3 regions of the Staphylococcus pasteuri genome follow, and region 2 is predicted to be linked to each of the others. Evidence: riboswitches for the same ligand, from Rfam matches in the RefSeq annotation. Region 2 holds a riboswitch; each other region holds the start of a gene.
What was found. A riboswitch is a leader RNA that binds a small molecule or an ion and turns the genes downstream of it on or off. The one in region 2 is predicted to bind S-adenosylmethionine.
Positions count from the first base shown of each region.

Region 1: it holds a riboswitch for S-adenosylmethionine, as region 2 does, so the genes downstream of both, Q4528_RS11925 (Na+/H+ antiporter NhaC family protein) here and metK (methionine adenosyltransferase) in region 2, are expected to answer to the same signal.
Region 3: it holds a riboswitch for S-adenosylmethionine, as region 2 does, so the genes downstream of both, metX (homoserine O-acetyltransferase MetX) here and metK (methionine adenosyltransferase) in region 2, are expected to answer to the same signal.

Region 1 is NZ_JAUOQO010000014.1:3,276-6,568, forward strand. Features, by position in the region: gene Q4528_RS11925 (Na+/H+ antiporter NhaC family protein) at 200-1,492, opposite strand; SAM riboswitch class I at 1,574-1,671, opposite strand; gene Q4528_RS11930 (hypothetical protein) at 1,725-2,297, opposite strand; gene Q4528_RS11935 (SDR family oxidoreductase) at 2,557-3,293, opposite strand, start outside.
Region 2 is NZ_JAUOQO010000009.1:37,339-40,631, reverse strand. Features, by position in the region: gene Q4528_RS10480 (nuclease-related domain-containing protein) at 1-339, opposite strand, end outside; gene metK (methionine adenosyltransferase) at 461-1,660, opposite strand; SAM riboswitch class I at 1,774-1,889, opposite strand; gene pckA (phosphoenolpyruvate carboxykinase (ATP)) at 2,043-3,293, shown strand, end outside.
Region 3 is NZ_JAUOQO010000004.1:121,920-125,212, forward strand. Features, by position in the region: gene Q4528_RS05600 (YybS family protein) at 1-347, opposite strand, end outside; gene metX (homoserine O-acetyltransferase MetX) at 487-1,452, opposite strand; SAM riboswitch class I at 1,518-1,623, opposite strand; gene Q4528_RS05610 (branched-chain amino acid transport AzlD family protein) at 1,727-2,056, opposite strand; gene Q4528_RS05615 (AzlC family ABC transporter permease) at 2,053-2,745, opposite strand; gene serS (serine--tRNA ligase) at 3,078-3,293, opposite strand, start outside.

The DNA of each region.
Region 1 (3,293 bases), on a different contig from region 2:
CTCAAACTTCCAAACATTTATCCTTAAAAATGCTTAATCTTTGATACATTTAATCTAATTTACCATTAAACTCTATTATTTAAACATCTCTATATAGAAACTAAAGATAACATTATTTTCATATCAATCATTTAAAAATCCGAGACTTAGTTTAGTCTCAGATTTATATTAAAATATGATTCATTAGTCAACATTTACGCTATCTTTTTTTTAATTTCGGATAACCAAAGATGATTGCTATTAATCCACAAATACCTAACATAATCGGATAAATACTATAAGGTACTAGTAAAAATGGTGAAATGCCTGCTACACCAGCAGCAGAAATAACTTGTGGACTATATGGTAATAACCCTTGGAAACAACCTCCAAATATATCTAATATACTTGCTGATTTACGTGGATCAACATCATATTCATCAGCAATATTTTTGGCTAATGGTCCTGACATAATAATTGAAATCGTATTATTAGCAGTTGATATATCTGCAACACTGACTAAACTAGCAATACCTAATTCCGCGCCTCGTTTAGATCTTACTCTGTCTCTAACGAAATTGAGCAACCAATCAATCCCGCCATTATGTTGTATCAGACCGACTAAACCACCAATAAGTAAAGCAATCATTGCAATATCTTCCATTCCGATAATACCTTTGGATACTGCATTCAATAAACCTTTCCATCCGAAAGAGCCGTCGATAAGGCCAATCATTCCAGATAAAACTGTCCCACCAATCAGAACAATAATAACATTAACGCCCACTAGTGCTAATATCAGTACAAGTAAGTACGGAATGACTTTAACTAATTGGAAATCATAACTTTTAGTATGATCCATGGAAATTCCATTCGTTAATAAAAATAGAATAATAATTGTTAAAATCGCACCTGGTAATACAATTCTAAAATTGACTTTAAATTTATCTTTCATCTTTGTATGTTGCGTACGTACTGCTGCAATCGTTGTATCTGAAATCATAGAAAGGTTATCTCCGAACATCGCACCGCCAACTACTGTTGCCATTGCTAGTGCTGCTGATACGTCAGTAGCTTGTGCAAAACCAAATCCAACAGGCGCAATCGCTGCAACTGTTCCAACTGAAGTACCCATAGAAATAGAAACAAACATACAAATGATAAATAAACCTACAATGATTAAGTTTTCAGGAATAAGTGACAAACCAAGATTAACAGTTGAACTCACGCCTCCCATTTTCTCTGTAGTCGTTGAGAAAGCGCCTGCCAAAATAAATATAAGCATCATCAAAATAATATTTGAATGTCCTGCGCCTTTAGTAAACACTTCAACTTTTGTAGCAAATTTTTCTTTACGATTCATTAACAAAGCTACGATAACAGTTATTGTAATCGCTACATTTAAAGGCATAGTGGTGAAATCTCCTGAAATAATACCTACACCTAAAAATAACAACATAAATAATAATAAAGGAAATAACGCCCAAGCATTACCCTTCTTAGTTTTTTCCATAATTAGACCTACTTCCTATATTAATAAAAAATACCTCTTTTCTAATTATTTAAGAAAAGAGGTTTGCCTTCAATTACTATCCCCTTATCTTCAAACCTCAATTGGTTTCTGGAATTGGCACATGATTATATGTTGCCGAAGCTTCATAGGGCCAGTCCCTCCACTTCTCTAGATAAGTGATTTGCATTTAAATTTTACGTTACAAGATAATTCCAATAACGTCAATCATAAATTATAATTTCGTCGTAAAGTATTTATCATAGATAATTAATCCTATTGCTACTAATAATAGTAATCCAACGGCTATACCAAAGACAATCCACCATTTTAGATAAAGTGAGATTATCATAGCTATAATAGAAATAATGGTAACGATTATGGCTACTATTTTAAGTTGACGTTCAAGTTTTTCAGAAATGACTTTATACTCATGATTAGATTTTTTTAACGTTTGTTCATCGATTTTTAATTTAGTTTCTAAAAAGTAAATGAATGAAGATGCTAATAATAATAGTAAAAACCCAATCCAAGGGTTTGCGCTTTGTAATAAAGCTACTGAAGCAAAACCTATATAAAAAATCCCTGCAATACAACCTAATAATCGATCTATGATTGGACTAATCCATATCTTGTTATGTTTAATATTTCGATTTACAAAATATAAATTCTTCAATATATTGCTAATAACGAATATTGGTACTACTAAAAAGAAAAACCATTTAAATGATGGGAAGAATGGAATAAAACTTATACCTATAACTAATGCAATAAAAGGAATTAATCTAATGATTTGATCTTTATTCATATAGTGTGCTCCTTTATATTTAAAAGATATTTATACAACTAACTAATCACTTTCCCCTATTATTTCTGATTACTGTAATTAAAGTTAAAGCACTTTACATAATTTTATTATTTATTTTGTATTGTAATTATACATTATTCGCATTTAATTTCCAAATTCATTTTGAATTTATTTAATTTAAACTATATGTTAAACATAAAAAAGTCGATAAAGCATCTTAGCTTTATCGACTTAAATTTCAATTATCCATTTAAAATTTCTAATCTATTTGAATGCCGCCTGTGACACCAAACACTTGTCCAGTTGTATAACTAGATTCTTCTGCAGCTAGTAAAACATAAGTACCAGATAATTCAACTGGTTGACCTGCTCTACCTAATGGGGTTTGTTGACCAAATTCAGGAATATTAGATTGTGGTTGGCCTCCTGTAATTTGTAATGGAGACCAGAATGGACCAGGTGCGACGCAGTTAACTCGGATACCTTTAGGACCAAGTTCTTCAGATAAACTTTTAGTTAGTGAAATAATCGCTGCTTTTGAAGCGGCATAGTCGTGTAATATTGGGCTTGGATTGTATCCTTGTACAGATGATGTTGTAGTAATTGATGCACCTGGTTGTAAATAATCAAGTGCTTTTTGAACTGTCCAAAAGATTGGGTATACGTTAGTTTCAAATGTTTCTGCGAATGATTGTGTATCAAATCCTTTAATGTCATCATGATATTGTTGATGACCTGCCACTAAAGTTACATTATCCAATCCACCTAATTGTTCATAGGCTTCTGCGACCATGTCATAGTTAAATTGTTCATTTCTAACATCACCAGGGATAAGCACTGCTTGTTGTCCTGCTTCTTCAATGACGTGTTTAACTTCTTGTGCATCTTTCTCTTCACTTGGAAGATAATTAATTGCGACATCTGCACCTTCTTTAGCATAGGCTATAGCTGCTGCACGTCCAATAGCTGAGTCGCCACCTGTGACTAACACTTTAA
Region 2 (3,293 bases):
AAGACGTTCACGAATACCAATTAATCTCATGTCTGTAACATATTCACTATGATTTTTAGAGAATAATTTTAATGCATCAATTTCTCTTTCTTTACTACTTACTGTAGCTTCATAATCTTCTTTTTGTTTAGTGACTGTCTTTTTGTTTTCTATACGTTCTTTTTCTAATGTTTCCTCATGAGATGCTTTTAAGTTTTGTTCTTTTTGTTGATATTCTTCTTCAGTTTGTTTCTTTATCTTTTTCTTTTTATTTAACGTGATTAAAAATAAAACAAAAAAGATAATTGCAATCACTACTGCAACGATTAATCCTATTCCAATGGGTGAAGATAAACTCATCACATCAACGCTCCTTTTAAATTATCAATACAATCAATTATAAATCATAACTATGATATTTTCGACATTTCGTTATAATTTAATTAATTATATTTTACCTATCCCAAATATTTTAATTATTTTAGGCTTGGTTTATTGAATCTTTCAAAACGTTGACTTTATCTAATTTTTCCCAAGGTAATAAAACATCAGTACGTCCGAAATGACCAAATGCAGCAGTTTGTTTATAAATAGGTTGTTTCAACTCTAACATTTTAATAATTCCTGCAGGTCTTAAGTCAAAGTTCTCTCTAACTGCTTCTACTAATTCTGTTTCACTGACTTTACCTGTACCAAATGTATCAATTGAGATTGACACAGGTTCAGCTACACCAATAGCGTATGCAAGTTGTACTTCACATTGTTCAGCTAATTCAGCTGCAACAATATTTTTAGCAACGTATCTTGCTGCGTATGCGGCAGAACGGTCTACTTTAGTTGGATCTTTACCACTGAAGCATCCTCCACCATGTCTAGCATATCCACCATAAGTGTCAACGATAATTTTACGACCTGTTAATCCTGCATCACCTTGAGGTCCACCAATTACAAATCTTCCTGTTGGATTGATATAGAATTTTGTTTGATCATCTAGTAAATTTTCTGGAACAGTAGGATAAATGACATGTTCTTTAATGTCATTTTGAATGTCTTCTAATGTTTTATCTTCAGCATGTTGTGTTGAAACAACAATTGTATCAATACGTTTTGGTTTGTCATTTTCATCATATTCAACTGTTACTTGAACTTTACCATCTGGACGTAAATAATCTAGTATTTTATCTTTACGAACATCTGATAAACGTTTAGCTAGCTGGTGTGATAAGAAAATTGGTAAAGGCATATACGTATCTGTTTCGTTAGTTGCATAACCAAACATTAAACCTTGATCTCCTGCACCTGTTGCTTCAATTTCTTCTTCAGTAATATCATCGCGATATTCTAATGCTTTATCTACACCTTGCGCAATATCTGGTGATTGTTCATCAATTGCTGTTAATACAGCCATTGTTTGTGAATCATAACCATATTTTGCACGTGTGTAACCAATTTCTTTAATTGTTTCTCTTACTACTTTAGGGATATCAACATAAGTTGTTGTTGAAATTTCACCAGAAATTAAAGCCATACCTGTAGTTACTGTTGTTTCACATGCTACACGCGCATTAGGGTCATCTTTAAGAATTTCGTCTAAAATGGCATCGGAAACTTGATCGGCTATTTTATCCGGGTGTCCTTCAGTTACTGATTCTGACGTGAATAATCGTTTATTGTTAGTCATGTTTTGCTCCTTTTAAAAATTTATTACGATAATTCTCTTTTATTTGAGCTAAATAAAAGAGCCTTCTGCTAACTAGTATCTAGATAGAGAGAAGGCTCTTATACGTCCATTCGCTCTTATCGTTCAGACAATATAGGTCTGCAAACGGTTTGGCACCTTTCTTTTCTATACAAAAAAGAGGTTGCTGGGTTTCATTGGGTCCATGTCCCTCCACCACTCAGGATAAGAGAATCCGTTAAAATTAATACTACATAATTAGCGAATTAATGTCAATTTTAGAATTAAGTTATTTTAATGAAAATTTACGGTGGATTAATTAACTTAATATGTTATACTATTGAAATGTAAAGGCTTACATTACAACTATCTGGAGGGATTAAGTATGTCGATCGATACATACTCTGAAACTATTAAAATCAAACAATTATTAGAAAAACCATCTACACAGTTTCAATTATCTACAACTCAACTTTACAATAAAATCTTAGATAATAATGAAGGTGAACTTACTGAGTTGGGCGCTATTAATGCAAGTACCGGTAAATACACTGGGCGTTCACCTAAAGATAAGTTTATCGTTACAGAACCTTCATATAGAGATAATGTTGATTGGGGAGACGTTAATCAGCCGATAGATGAAGAAACATTTTTAAAACTTTATAACAAAGTATTAAATTATTTAGGTAAGAAAGATGAACTATACGTATTTAATGGTTACGCTGGAAGTGACAAAGATTCACGCTTAAAACTAACTGTAATTAATGAATTAGCTTGGCATAATCTTTTTGCACATAATATGTTTATACGTCCTGAATCAAAAGAAGAAGCTAAATCAATCAAATCAGACTTTACCATTGTATCAGCACCTCATTTTAAAGCTGACCCAGAAGTAGATGGTACAAAAACAGAAACTTTTGTTATCGTTTCATTCAAACATAAAGTCATTTTAATTGGTGGTACTGAATATGCTGGCGAAATGAAAAAAGGTATATTCTCAGTTATGAACTATTTATTACCAATGCAAGATATTATGAGTATGCATTGCTCAGCAAATGTTGGTAATAAAGGTGACGTAGCATTATTCTTTGGTTTATCAGGTACTGGTAAAACAACATTATCAGCTGATCCTGATAGAAAATTAATTGGAGATGACGAACACGGCTGGAATAAAAATGGTGTGTTCAATATCGAAGGAGGTTGCTACGCTAAAGCAATCAACCTTTCAAAAGAAAAAGAACCACAAATTTTCGATGCAATTAAATATGGTACCATTTTAGAAAATACTGTTGTCAAAAATGATGGCACGGTTGATTTTGATGATAATAAATTCACTGAAAACACAAGAGCGGCATACCCAATTCACCATATAGATAATATTGTATTACCTTCCAAAGCAGCTCATCCTAATACAATTATCTTTTTAACAGCGGATGCTTTTGGTGTCATTCCTCCAATTTCAAAATTAACTAAAGACCAAGCAATGTATCACTTCTTAAGTGGATTCACATCTAAATTAGCTGGTACAGAACGTGGCGTTACTGAACCAGAACCATCATTCTCTACTTGCTTTGGTGCACCATTCTTACCATTACATCCTACAGTTTATGCTGATTTATTAGGTGAATTAATTGAT
Region 3 (3,293 bases), on a different contig from region 2:
GTCATTAAGCTTAGAGATACCGTTGTTACATATAAAATTCTTTCTTTTGTTGCTCTTTCCTTAAGTAATTGTCCAATGATTAAACTTGTTAAAATCACTAGAACCATGATACTTAAGACGAATGTATTACCTAATAAGGTTGTAATTATAACTGTTACTAAAGCACTAATTCCAAATGATTGAATAGATTTATTCCATAACACGACACCTGGGATTGTTGCAAATAAACATAAAATTAAGCCGAGAATAGGTAATACATGTGTTACTAAAGCTACTATTGCTAATACTAAAGTCCCTATAATAGTTGCTTTAGGTTGTATTTTTGAAAACACACACGCCACTCCCATACTTTTTTTGACTATAACTACTATTTTAACCTCTTTGAAAAAAATAAACAATAAAGTACTATAGTCATTTACGAAGGGTGATTTCTCGCATGCTTCCTATTAAAAATATTTATTCTAATTACTACTTCAAGTTAGTTAACTAACGTCTTATTTGTTTTAAATTTAAAAAGTAATATAGATTAGGTGCCCAAGTTTCAAAGTTTAGTAAAAAGCCATCATGTCCAACATTATCTGGTACGAAAATGTGACGATGATATTTAAATCGTTGCCCGGCAGCTAACACTTGGTCGTCAGGGTATAATAAATCATCAATAAATCCCATTGTTAAGACTTTAGTATCTAGTGATTTGAACACTTCATCAACATCATCTCTACCTCTATCAATATTATGACTATCTAAGACATCTAGCAGTGTTAAATAGCATGATAAATCAAATGATTCTTTGAATTTATCTCCTTGATGTTGTTGGTAATTGACAACTTCTTCTGGAGTGAATCGCTGATCATAACTTTTCGAAGAACGATAAGTTAAGAATCCTAATTGACGAGCAATACTTAAACCTTCCTTGCCTCCGATATGAATGGCTTGTCTTGCAATTTCATTAAATGCTCGACTATATGATGACGTTTTTTCAGTAGCGGCTAGTATGACCGCTTTATTCACTGGAAAACGTTGATTATAAAGAAATTCTAACGCTTGCATACCACCTAAGCTTCCACCAATCAATATATCAATTTTATTAAATCCTAATGCTGCTATCCCTTTTTCAAGGGCACGAACTATATCTCTTAATGTTAAATGATTAGGAAAGTGCTTATCGTTAAATTTTGAACTTGAACCAAACGGACTGCCAATGACGTTAAATGTTAAAAATTGATAATCATTAATTGGCATATATCCACCATCAATAATTTCACGCCACCAACCTGGATTGTCATTAGTACCATATGTTAAATGATTACCAGTTAGCGCATGACAGATTAGTGCTAATGGTTGTCCAGGATAACCTACATGTTCATATCTTAGTTTCAAATCTTGTATTGTTTCTCCTGACTCAGTCGTGAATTCGCCTAAATGTAATGTATCAACAATATAATTCGACATATATCAATCCATCCTCCTTTAAATAAAAAAGCTTCTTACTCTTTGAAAAGTAAGAAGCGGTTCAGTACTTATCATTCGAGTAATCGTTGGTTTTAGCACCGTACTCTTAATATTTGTAGCCGGTTGCTGAAGCGTCTACGGGCCAAGTCCCTCAACTTCTCTGAATAAGGTTTTATGATTAAGTTTTTAAGAAAAACGATAATTATCAAAATATTCTAATTACTTAAAGTTTAACTAACTCGAATTTGAAATTCAATATGATACGAAGAAAATGTTAAATAAAATATCTTAAAATCGCTATAAAGACAATACCACCTAAAATAGTCCAAGTTAGACTTCTCGTTAAAATTGCTAAAAGTACTGTAGGTATAAGAGCAATAATGAATGGAATATTTAAAGTGTATCCTACACTACCCTCATGTTGTTGAATGATGCCGTCTAAAACGAGTGCTGTAAAAAGTGTAATAGGAATAAATGAAAGCCATCGTATCACAACATCTGGCAAACTAACTCGTGAAATCATCATAAATGGAATAATTCTAACCAATAGTGTAACTACACCACATAATATGATTACAACTAACATATGCGTATCTGTCATCATCTATCCATCACCACCCCAAGTGCAGAAGCGACCACTGCTGAAATAATAATCGCTACATATGATGGCATAACAAAGCTTAACGCTAGCATCATCACAATAACGAATAAAATTAAAACAAGATAAATATTAATTTTAGATTTCTTAACCGATTCAAATTGAGCGATACCTAAGAAGACGAACATAGCAGTAATAGCAAAGTCTAATCCTAACATTTCTGGGTTTGAAATATATTTTCCAAAGAGCGCCCCAACCACACATGAAAATGTCCAAAATAAATATGCAGTAATATTTAATCCATGTAACCATCGATCATTAATTGATTCTCCCTTTAAATACGGCGTGATGGCAACACCAAATGTTTCATCGGTTACGAGTGACCCTAAACCAACTCTATTCCATAAACTATAAGATTTATAATTGGGCGCTAAAGTCATACTCAATAGAAACATGCGTGAATTCACAATAAATGTTGTTAATACTATCGCAGTTATAGGTGTACCTGCAATTACTAAAGCACAAATAATAAATTGAGCAGCACCTGCATAAATAATTAAACAAAGTAAAATAATTTCTAACAAACTAAACTTTTGAGATGCGGCAACAATTCCAAACGAAATACCTACGCCTGCATATCCAAATAAAGTTGGAATACATTCTTTCACGCCTTGTCTAAATGTGAGATGTGTCATATATGTATGTGTCGCCCCCTTTTTCATTCTATTTATAAGATCGTAAATAATAAATTCAAGTCTAATATACAATTCACAAAACGGCAATATTTTTAGACTACTGTATGTGTGACGTTAGACAAACTTCCGTTTAAAACCGTTGTCATTACAACGTTTAATATATGACAGAATTTTCAATAAATATTTAGACTTACCCGCATATAATTACAGATATTTTTTTAAATTTAATGCTCCCCTACCCTGCTTCATATATAAAATGGCATAAAAAAATACGTGGCAATGATGGCTCTTCATTACCACGCATGTTTACTATTTATTCGCAAACAATCTTATTATTTAGTTGGCTTTTGAATGTGAGTTTTACCACCCATGAATGGTACTAAGGCTTCAGGGATTGTTACAGTACCATCTTCATTTTGGTAGTTCTCAACGATTGCTGCGAATGTACGACCTACAGCTAAACCACTACCATTTAACGTATGCGCTAATTCAGGTTTAGCTGCATTATCACGTTTGAAACGGATATTTGCACGACGTGCTTGGAAATC